3 regions of the Aminobacter aminovorans genome follow, and region 2 is predicted to be linked to each of the others. Evidence: predicted binding sites of a transcription regulator. Region 2 holds the regulator's gene; each other region holds the start of a gene.
The links. Region 2 encodes LexA, which represses DNA repair genes until DNA is damaged. Its sites were predicted from a motif close to TGTTCNNNNTGTGTTCNG; they were not measured.

Region 1: the regulator LexA is predicted to act here: its motif matches at 1,151-1,168, upstream of DY201_RS22605 (2'-5' RNA ligase family protein).
Region 3: the regulator LexA is predicted to act here: its motif matches at 1,293-1,310, upstream of DY201_RS08495 (putative DNA modification/repair radical SAM protein).

Annotation. Positions count from the first base shown of each region.
Region 1 covers NZ_UFSM01000001.1:4,580,106-4,583,352, reverse strand. Annotated here, with positions in the region: gene DY201_RS22615 (NUDIX domain-containing protein) at 1-57, shown strand, start outside; partial or broken gene DY201_RS22610 (DmpA family aminopeptidase) at 63-1,093, shown strand; gene DY201_RS22605 (2'-5' RNA ligase family protein) at 1,283-1,798, shown strand; gene DY201_RS22600 (amidohydrolase family protein) at 1,802-3,247, opposite strand.
Region 2 covers NZ_UFSM01000001.1:3,023,647-3,026,893, forward strand. Annotated here, with positions in the region: gene DY201_RS14905 (ComEC/Rec2 family competence protein) at 1-1,591, shown strand, start outside; gene lexA (transcriptional repressor LexA) at 1,697-2,413, opposite strand; gene DY201_RS14915 (molybdopterin molybdotransferase MoeA) at 2,520-3,247, opposite strand, start outside.
Region 3 covers NZ_UFSM01000001.1:1,724,106-1,727,352, reverse strand. Annotated here, with positions in the region: gene DY201_RS08500 (glutamine synthetase family protein) at 1-1,199, shown strand, start outside; gene DY201_RS08495 (putative DNA modification/repair radical SAM protein) at 1,312-2,547, shown strand; gene DY201_RS08490 (UdgX family uracil-DNA binding protein) at 2,547-3,247, shown strand, end outside.

The DNA.
Region 1 (3,247 bases), 1.6 Mb from region 2:
GCCAAGACCATCATGCTGCTGCAATACGCAGCCCTTCACCTCTTGCGCGGAGCCTAGCGCCGATGTCGACCATCGCCCGCGAGCTCGGCATCTCCTTCGGCACGTCGCCGACCGGACCGCTCAACGCCATCACCGACGTTCAGGCGTGGCCATCGGCCATCGCACCATTCGCTCGGGCGACCTCAACACCGGCGTGAGCGCGGTCCTGCCCCATGGCGGTAACATGTACCGCAATAAGGTGTTGGCCGCCTGCGATGTCATCAACGGCTTCGGCAAGAGCACCGGCCTGATGCAGGTCGACGAGCTCGGTTCGATCGAGACGCCGATCCTGCTCACCAACACCTTCGGCGTCGGCACCTGCGCCAACGCGCTGATCCGCGCGGCGGTTCTGGAGAATCCGGACATCGGCCGCGAGACGTCGACGGTCAATCCCGTGGTCATGGAGTGCAATGACGGCCATCTCAGCGACATCCAGGCGCTCGCCGTCACCGAGGACGATGCCCGCGCAGCGCTTGCAACAGCCGCGTCCGGGCCGGTTGCCGAAGGCAATATCGGCGCCGGCACTGGCATGAGCTGCTTCGGTTTCAAGGGTGGCATCGGCACTGCCTCGCGCCGCATCGAGTTGGCCGGCAGCGCGCATCATGTCGGCGTGCTGGTGCTGACCAATTTCGGCCGCGCCGGCGATCTCGTCCTTCCCGATGGTCGTCGCCCCGATCCGCGCAGCAGGCGAGAGGCCGAGAAGGGCTCGGTCATCGTCATCCTCGCCACTGACATCGCGATGGAACACCGACAGCTCAAGCGCGTCGTCCGCCGCTGCGGCGCCGGTCTCGCCAGGCTCGGCGCCTATTGGGGGCATGGCAGCGGCGACATCGCGCTCGGCTTCTCGACCGCCCAGACCTTCGATCATGACGAGCGTGCCGACTTCGTTTCCATCTCCGCCCTCAACGAAAACCGCATCGATCGCCTGTTCCGCGCTGCGGCCGAAGCAACCGAGGAGGCCGTGGTGAACTCGATGTGTGCAGCCGAGGTCATGCATGGCCGCGCCGGGCATGTCAGGCCGTCGCTGGCAGACTGGTTGAGAGAGCAGAGCTAGATCGCCTTCGACGGGCTCTGGAAGCAGGATTGCCGGGTTCGGAAAATAAACTTAGCATATTCCTTCTTTGTTCTTAAAAAGGAGGAAGTCATGTCGCGGCAACTCCAGTTCGACTTCGGAGCAACTTCGCTTGGTTTGCGACCACCGTCGCGTTGGCCAAGGCAGGCAAGGTCCGACGCAGACAGGCTGATGTTTCGTCTGCATCCGGCTCAGTCGGCGCAGATGGCGACGGTGGCGGACCATACCCGCCGCAGCCATGGCCTGTCCGGGAAGCCACGCGATGCAGGACAGCTGCACGTCTCGCTGGTGGGGCTTCACAACGGCGGGGAGATCGACCGAACCACGGTGCATGACGCCTCGGCCGCCGCCGCGACAGTCAGAGTGCCGGCATTCGAGCTGGCCTTCGACCGCATCGCCAGCTTCCACAACCGGGAATCGAAACCGCTGGTTCTGCTGTGCGGCAAGGGTGCCGATAAGGTGGTGGAGCTCGAACGCCGGATCATCGATGCGTTGAACCGTGCGGGGCTCCGGCTACGCCGGCGCGCCGGTTTAGTGCCCCACTGCACCGTGCTCTACGCCGACAGGCTCGTCCCGGAAACGCCTCTCGACCGGCCGATCGTCGTCCCGATCACGGAGTTTCATCTCCTGCATCGTTCGGCCAGTGGCCGCCGCCGGAGCGTCGGCAACTGGCCGTTGCTGGGCTGAGGCTCAGAGCTGCAGCGGCTGACGCGCGTTGCGCCAGAACTCCTCAGGTTCTTCCAGCAGATGTGTCAGCCCGACACGCTCGAAGGCGAGTGCCGCCTGCTCGGCGGCATCGGCGAGGATGTCCTCGGCGTCGAGATGGTCGGTCCTGCGGCTGCGCATCAACACCTTGCCGTTGACGATGACGGTGTCGACGTCGGCGGCGTTGGCGAAATGGGCGATGCGCGTCACCGGCATGACGGGCGGGTAGAGATGCGGCTTGCGCATGTCGACCAGCACGATGTCGGCCTTCTTGCCATGCTCCAGCGACCCCAGTTCCTTCTCCAGGCCAAGCGCGCTGGCAGCGTCGATCGTTGCCATCTCGATGGTCTTGCCGGGCGGCAGATAGGCCGGGTCGCGGAAATGGCGGCGGTGGTAGTGCATGCACTGCGCCATGTGGCGGAACATGTCGTAGCCGCGGTCGGGGGCGGCCGCGTCCGAACCCAGGCAGACCGTGATGCCAGCCTCGAGCAGCTCCGGCACCGGGCAGCGGCCATAGATCGACATGATGGCGCTCGGATTGTGGATGATCGACGCGCCTGTCTCCTTCAGTGCTGCGAAATCTTCCTCGGTGAGGTCGACGCTATGACCCAGAAGCGCGAACTCACCGAGGACACCAAGATCGCGCGCCAGCGCGATCGACCCGTCGCGGTGGCCGTCCTGGGTGAACAGCACGCCCTTGCGACGGCGCAGATCCATGACCGCTTCGCCCATCTCGACGACCTGCCGTCGGGCATCGGCATCCGCCACCTGGGCGGCATAATAGACCGGCATGACAAGGCACACGCCGGTGCCGCGGCCGAGCAGGTCGTTCCAGCGATCGATCAGGATTTCGCTGACCTCGAGCTGGCGCTCGAAGCCGACGGATACGTCGCGCGCCTGACCGGTCTCCGAGAACTGGCGGTAGTTTTTCGGGAAGGGCGTCCGGCCGGGGCCGACGGCCATGAAGGTGCGCAGCCCGGATTCGGTGGTCGCACCGCAATGCGCGTCGCCATAGATGGGATCGTCGGTGCGGTAGATATCGGCGCCGCCGCCGAGCAGCGTCATACCGGTGGTGATGCCGCCACGCAGGCGTTCGAGCTGGGTCATGCGCGCCTCGGCGCGCCAGAAGTCCGGCGTCGAGCCGCGCGCGTAGATCTCCTCGCAGGCGTCGAACCAGCTGTCGAGCCCGGCGCCGGCATTGCGCACCAGCCCGTGGCCGGCATGCGAATGGCTGTCGATCAAGCCGGGCATCGCCACCATTCCTGTGCCGTCGATGATGTCCCTGGCGCCGACAGGCTCGGCGTCGCCGTCGCCACCGATGGCGCTGATGCGGTCGCCGGTGACAGCGATCCAGGCGCGGTCGATCACCCGGCGTTCCGGGTCGACGGTGATCGCCGTCACGTTGCGGACGAGGATGTCTGGCTGCGTCAT
Region 2 (3,247 bases):
TGGCATTCCCGACGACGTCAACGAGGCGCTGCGGCGTACCGGGCTTTATCACATCATCTCGATCTCGGGCCTGCACATGGCAATGGTCGCGGGAACCATCATGCTGCTGATGCGGCTGTCCTTCGCTGCCTTTCCCGCCTTCACCTCATGCCGGCCGGTCAAGAAATATGCGGCAGGTGCTGCCCTGGCTGCGACCGGAGGCTATCTGTTCATTTCCGGCGCCGAGGTCGCGGCGCAGCGCAGTTTCATCATGCTGGCGGTGATGCTGACGGCAGTGCTGTTCGATCGCGCAGCACTCACCATGCGCAACCTCGCAATCTCCGCCGTCGTGGTGATCCTGATCTCGCCCCATGAGGTCGTCGGGCCGAGCTTTCAGATGTCGTTTGCCGCCACAGCCGCCCTTGTCAGTGCCTATGCCTGGTGGTCTGAAAGGCGGGAAGAACAAGCGATGCCGGTCGTCCAAAGGTCGCTGCCGTCGAAGATCTGGCACTGGTCTGCGGCAGTTGCGGTCGGCCTCGTCGCGACCTCGGTGATTGCCGGGCTGGCGACCAGCGTGTTCGGCGCCTGGCATTTTCAACGCGTATCGCCGCTCAGCCTGTTCGCCAATCTTGCAGTCACGCCGCTTGTGTCGGTCCTGGTGATGCCTTTCGCGGTCATGGCAGGGATTTTCATGCCGCTCGGGCTCGACGGCCTCTTCCTCGACACGATGGGGGCCGGCCTGAAAGGAATGATTGGCATCGCCACGTGGTTCTCGGCATATTCGCCGGTCGACGCGGTTGGCCTTGTTTCGCCGCATGCAGTGCTGCTGTTCACCGCAGCACTCGTCATTGCGTCGACGGCGACGACCTGGCTGCGCATAGCGGCACTGCCCTTCGCTGCCCTAGGACTGCTGATGGTGGTGGAAACGGAAACGCCAGACGTCCTCGTTTCGGAAGACGGCCGCCTCGTCGGCGTGCCGGTCGGCGGCGGCAAGCTGGCCGTCAATCGCGCCCGGCCGAACCAATTCACCGTCGACAACTGGCAGCGCGCGCTGATGGCCGAAACTGTCGTCAGCCCGGCACGCCCGGCGATGGATCGCGCCGCCGGTACGGACAATTCATCCGACCCGAGTGCGAAAAAACCGTCAGTGAATGTCGCGGCCGCAGGAAACTTCGTCTGCGGCGAGGAACTCTGTGCTGTCCAAGGAGCGGCGGGCGAGCGGATCATCCATGCGGCGAATGCTGAAGCCGCTGCACGTGCCTGCGACAGCGCGGATTTCATCGTGGTCGACGATGCCACGGCCGGCGGAATCTGCTCCGGGGCGACGTCGACCGCGCCTGTTGTGCTTACCAAGCGCGAACTGGCGCGCCTCGGCAGTGCCGCGATATTCATCACGCATCAGACAGCAAGCAGCCTGAAGATCGACATTCGCCACGCCGTGCCAGAACCCTACCGCCCGTGGCACATCCAGCGCCAGTTCTCACGCGAAGCACGGGGACTGGCGTCCTACAAGCGTGCCGAGAGACCTCCGAAAGCGCCGACGGCGCAACCTACGGTACAGCCAGAGAGGCCGACACCCGCCCCAACGCAGTCACCAGCAGCGTCACCATAGCCAAGCGCAGATCGGCCGGGTAGCGGATTGCGGTCGGCATACTGAACAGTCACAGACGGTAGTCAAAGCCGCCCTTCGATGTTTGCAGTCCGCAATCTCCGAAAATCAGTAGCGGCGGATCAGTCCGACAAGCTTGCCCTGCACCTTGACCCTGTCGGGCCCGAAGATGCGGGTTTCGTAAGCGGGATTGGCGGCCTCGAGTGCGATCGAGGCGCCCTTGCGGCGGAAGCGCTTGAGCGTCGCTTCCTCATCGTCGACAAGGGCGACGATGATCTCGCCCGGATTGGCCGTGGTCGAACTGCGGATGACGACAGTGTCGCCGTCGAAGATGCCGGCCTCGATCATCGAGTCGCCCTTGACCTCAAGCGCGTAATGCTCGCCGCCCATGATCATGTCAGGCGGCACTGAAATCGAATGGGTCTTGTGCTGGATGGCGTCGATCGGCACACCGGCCGCGATGCGTCCCATGACGGGAATGGCAACCGCCGATGCAACATCGTCGTCATTGCCGGCCGACATGCTGCGTGAAGGATCCGGTTTGCGTCCAAGGCTGCCCTCGATGACGCTGGGCGAGAACTTCCTCGCCGCGTTCAGGCCTGGCGCGATGGAATCGGGCAGGCGCAGCACTTCGAGTGCACGGGCCCGGTTGGGCAGGCGCCTGATGAAGCCGCGCTCTTCCAGAGCTGTGATCAGGCGATGGATGCCGGACTTGGAGGCGAGGTCGAGTGCTTCCTTCATCTCGTCGAACGACGGCGGAATGCCCGCCTCCTTCAGCCGCTCGTGGATGAATAGCAAAAGCTCGTGTTGTTTGCGCGTCAGCATCGCCACCCCCGAGGAATCAGAAGAAAAACAAACCCAGAACAAACACTATATGTTCCAGTTGTGTTCCGCAACCGTTGATATTTCGTGAAGGCTGGAGGCGCTTGCTTCAGCGAAGCATCATCACCTGGCAGGCGCTGCCGGCATCGATCGCCGGTGCGAAGGGCGCCCGCACGATGGCGCAGTTGGCGGCGGCCAGCGTGCGCAGCATCGAGGAATCCTGGACCAGGTAAGGCGTGACGACGAGACCCTCAGAGGTTTCACGCGCGGCCGCACGGACGAAATCCTGGCGCAGATCATTGGCGGCCATTGCCGTGTCGAGAATGCCCGTGCGCATGTCGTGCGAATAGGAACGTCCACCGAGCTTCGCCACCAAGGGCTTCAGGAAGATCTGCGAGCAGATCAGGCTGGCGACCGGATTTCCCGGCAGGCCGACGCAGCGGCTGGCGCCAAGCCGGCCGAACATCAGCGGCTTGCCGGGCCGCATGGCGATTTTCCAGAAGTTGAGAGCCATGCCGAGATCGGTGAGGACTCGATGGACGAGGTCATGGTCGCCGACCGAAGCACCGCCCAGCGTGACGATCACGTCAGCGTCCGCTGCGAGCGCCTTCGCCACCAATGCGGCGATTGCCTCGGTGCGGTCAGCGGCGATGCCGAGATCGAGCACGCGCGCGCCGACCGATTGAACGATCGCCGCGACACCATAGGCGTTGGAGGCAATGATCTGATCGGGTCCGGGGTTGCTGCCCGGCGGCAGCAGTTCGTCCCCGGTGGCGATGATGGCTACCAGAGGTGCCCGTAGCACTTCGACGCCGGGATGGTTGGCAGCCGCGATCA
Region 3 (3,247 bases), 1.3 Mb from region 2:
ACATCACAGGCGAGGACGTCCACGAAACCGGCCTGATCTGGGACTCTGGCGACGGCGACATGCGCGCCTGGCCGATCCCTGGCACGCTGAAGTCTTTGCACGGCACAAGCCCGGCCCGCGGCCAGGTGCTGATGTCGATGTTCCATCTCGACGGCGCGCCGATGACCTCGGACCCTCGGCTGGCGCTGAAGCGGCAGGTCGACAGGCTGGCCGAAAAGGGCCTCTACCCCGCCGGCGCCTTCGAGCTCGAATTTTTCCTGCTCGCCAACGAGCGCGACGGCGACGGCAAGGTCCAACCGGCCCGTGCCGTGCTCGACGGCCGCGCGTCCGGCAAGACAGAAGTCTATTCGGTCGACCACCTGCACGGCATGGAACCGCTGTTCTCCGACATCTATGCCGCCGCCAAGGCACAAGGCATTCCCGCCGAGACGGTGATCTCGGAATATGCGCCGGGCCAGTACGAACTCACTTTGCGCTACCGTAAGGACGTCATGCAGGCCGCCGACGACCTGCTGATGCTGAAGCGGCTGGTGCGTGCCCAGGCCCGCCGCCACGGTGTCACCGCCTGCTTCATGGCCAAGCCGATCGAGAAATATGCCGGCTCGGGCATGCATTTTCACGTCTCGTTGCTCGACAGCGACGGCAACAACGTCTTCACCGAAGCCGAAGAAGGCACCTGGGAGCCCAATCTGCTACACGCGCTCGGCGGCCTGGCCGAGACGATGGCGGAATCGATGCTGGTGTTTGCGCCGCATGCCAACTCCTGGCGTCGCTTCGTCTCCCAGTCCTACGCTCCGGTGGCCCCGACCTGGGGCGTCAACAACCGCTCGGTGGCGCTGCGCGTGCCGGCGGGCGACGCCAAGAACCGCCGCATCGAGCACCGTCCCTCTGGCGTCGACGCCAACCCCTACCTCGTCGCGGCGACCATCCTCGCCGGCATCTCGAAGGGGCTGGAGGAACAGCTGGACCCCGGTCCTGAGACATCAGGCAACGGTTACGAACAGGCCGAAGGCACCGAAAGCGTGATGCCGCCGGACTGGCGATCGGCGATCGAGGCGGCGAAAGCGTCGGAATTCCTGCGCGAGGCGCTGGGCCACGACCTGCACCGCACGTTTACGGCGATCAAGGAAAGCGAATACCTGCGCGTCGCCCGCACGGTGAGCGAGCTCGACTACCACCTTTATCTGCACGAGGTGTGATCCCCGGGATGGCGGCTAATACCGCCATCCATTCGCCGACACGTCGTTCACAATTTGCCGCATCATAGCGAACCCTCTGGCCTTGGCAGCCAAAAGAACATATCATGAACTAATGACAGTTCTTTCGACCCCCGAGAAACTCGCGATCCTTTCCGACGCCGCGAAATATGACGCCTCCTGCGCCTCTTCGGGTGCCGGCGGCCGCGACTCGCTTAAGTCGCGCGGCATCGGTTCGACCGAGGGCATGGGCATCTGCCACTCTTACGCGCCCGACGGCCGCTGCATTTCGCTGCTCAAGATCCTGCTGACCAATTTCTGCATCTACGACTGCAGCTACTGCATCAACCGCTCCTCCTCCAATGTCCGCCGCGCCCGCTTCACGGTCGACGAGGTGGTGCGGTTGACCATGGATTTCTACAAGCGCAACTACATCGAGGGATTGTTCCTGTCTTCCGGCGTCATCCGTTCGCCCGACGAGACCATGACCGAGATGGTGGAGGTGGCCAGGCGGCTGAGGCTCGACGAAAAGTTCGGCGGCTACATCCATCTCAAGACGATCCCGGAAGCCTCGGCCGAGTTGGTCGAAAAGGCCGGCCTCTATGCCGACCGCCTGTCGATCAATGTCGAACTGCCGACCGATGAGGGGGTGAAACGACTGGCGCCGGAGAAGCGACCGGAGACGATCCGCGTCTCGATGGCAAAGTTGCGCTCGAAGATCGAGGAGAAGGCGGAGCCGACATTGAGGACGAAAACGCGTGAACGCTTTGCTCCCGGCGGGCAGTCGACGCAGATGATCGTCGGCGCCGACGCCACTTCAGATGCCGGCATCCTCAAGACCAGCGCTCGCCTTTACGGCAGCTACCAGTTGCGGCGCGTCTACTACTCCGCCTTCAGCCCGATCCCCGACGCCTCCTCTGCCCTGCCTCTGAAGAAGCCGCCGCTGATGCGCGAGCACCGGCTCTACCAGGCCGACTGGCTGATGCGTTTCTACGGCTTTGAACAGGGCGAGATCCTCGACGGCACGCCTGACGGCATGCTCGACTTGGAAATCGACCCCAAGCTCGCCTGGGCGCTGCGCAATCGCGCCTCGTTTCCCCTCGACGTCAACCGCGCCGACAAGGAGATGCTGCTGCGCATCCCGGGCTTCGGCACGCGCGCCGTGGAACGCATCATCGAGACCCGCCGCTTCAAGCGGCTGCGGCTCGAGGATGTCGGCCGGCTGTGCCAGTCCATCGCCAGGGTGCGCCCGTTCATTATAGCCGATGGTTGGTCGCCGGGTGCCACGACCGACGCAGCACGGCTGCGCGAGACGATCGCGCCAAAGCCACGACAACTCGAGCTGCTGTGATGGTATGCCAACCCACCTTGTCGCTGGCCGCATATGTCGTGCAGCTCGCCGGCCCGACCGACTTCGACGGCTGGCGCGACGCCGCGCGAAGACTGGCGACAAACGAGGTGAAGCCCGAGGACATCGAGTGGCATGTCGGCGGCGAAGCGACCGAGCTGCCGGCGCCGACCCCGGGTGTCGAATTCAGGGTCTCGAGAGACTTCATCGACCGCGCCGCCATCGTCGCCTGCCATTCCGACAGCCAGCGCTTCGCCCTGCTCTACCGGCTGCTGTGGCGGCAGCGCAGCGAGCCGCATCTGCTCCGCATCGCTTCCGACCCCGACGTGCGCCGTTTCGAAGCGATGGAAAATTCGGTCAGGCGCGACGAGCACAAGATGCACGCCTTCGTCCGCTTCCGAAAGATCGGCGACGGCGAGGCCGAACACTTCGTTGCCTGGTTCGAGCCTGACCACTTCATCCTCGAATTGGCAGCACCGTTCTTCGTGCGTCGCTTCACCGGCATGCATTGGGCGATCCTGACGCCACACGGCTCGGCCGAATGGGACCGCGAAAGACTGGTGCTCGGCCCCGGCGCGTCGAAGGATGATGCGCCCGCCGCCGACCAGTCGGAGGAGATGTGGCGGACCTATTTCGCCAGCATCTTCAATCCGGCCCGCCTCAAGGTGAAGGCAATGCAATCGGAGATGCCCAAGAAATATTG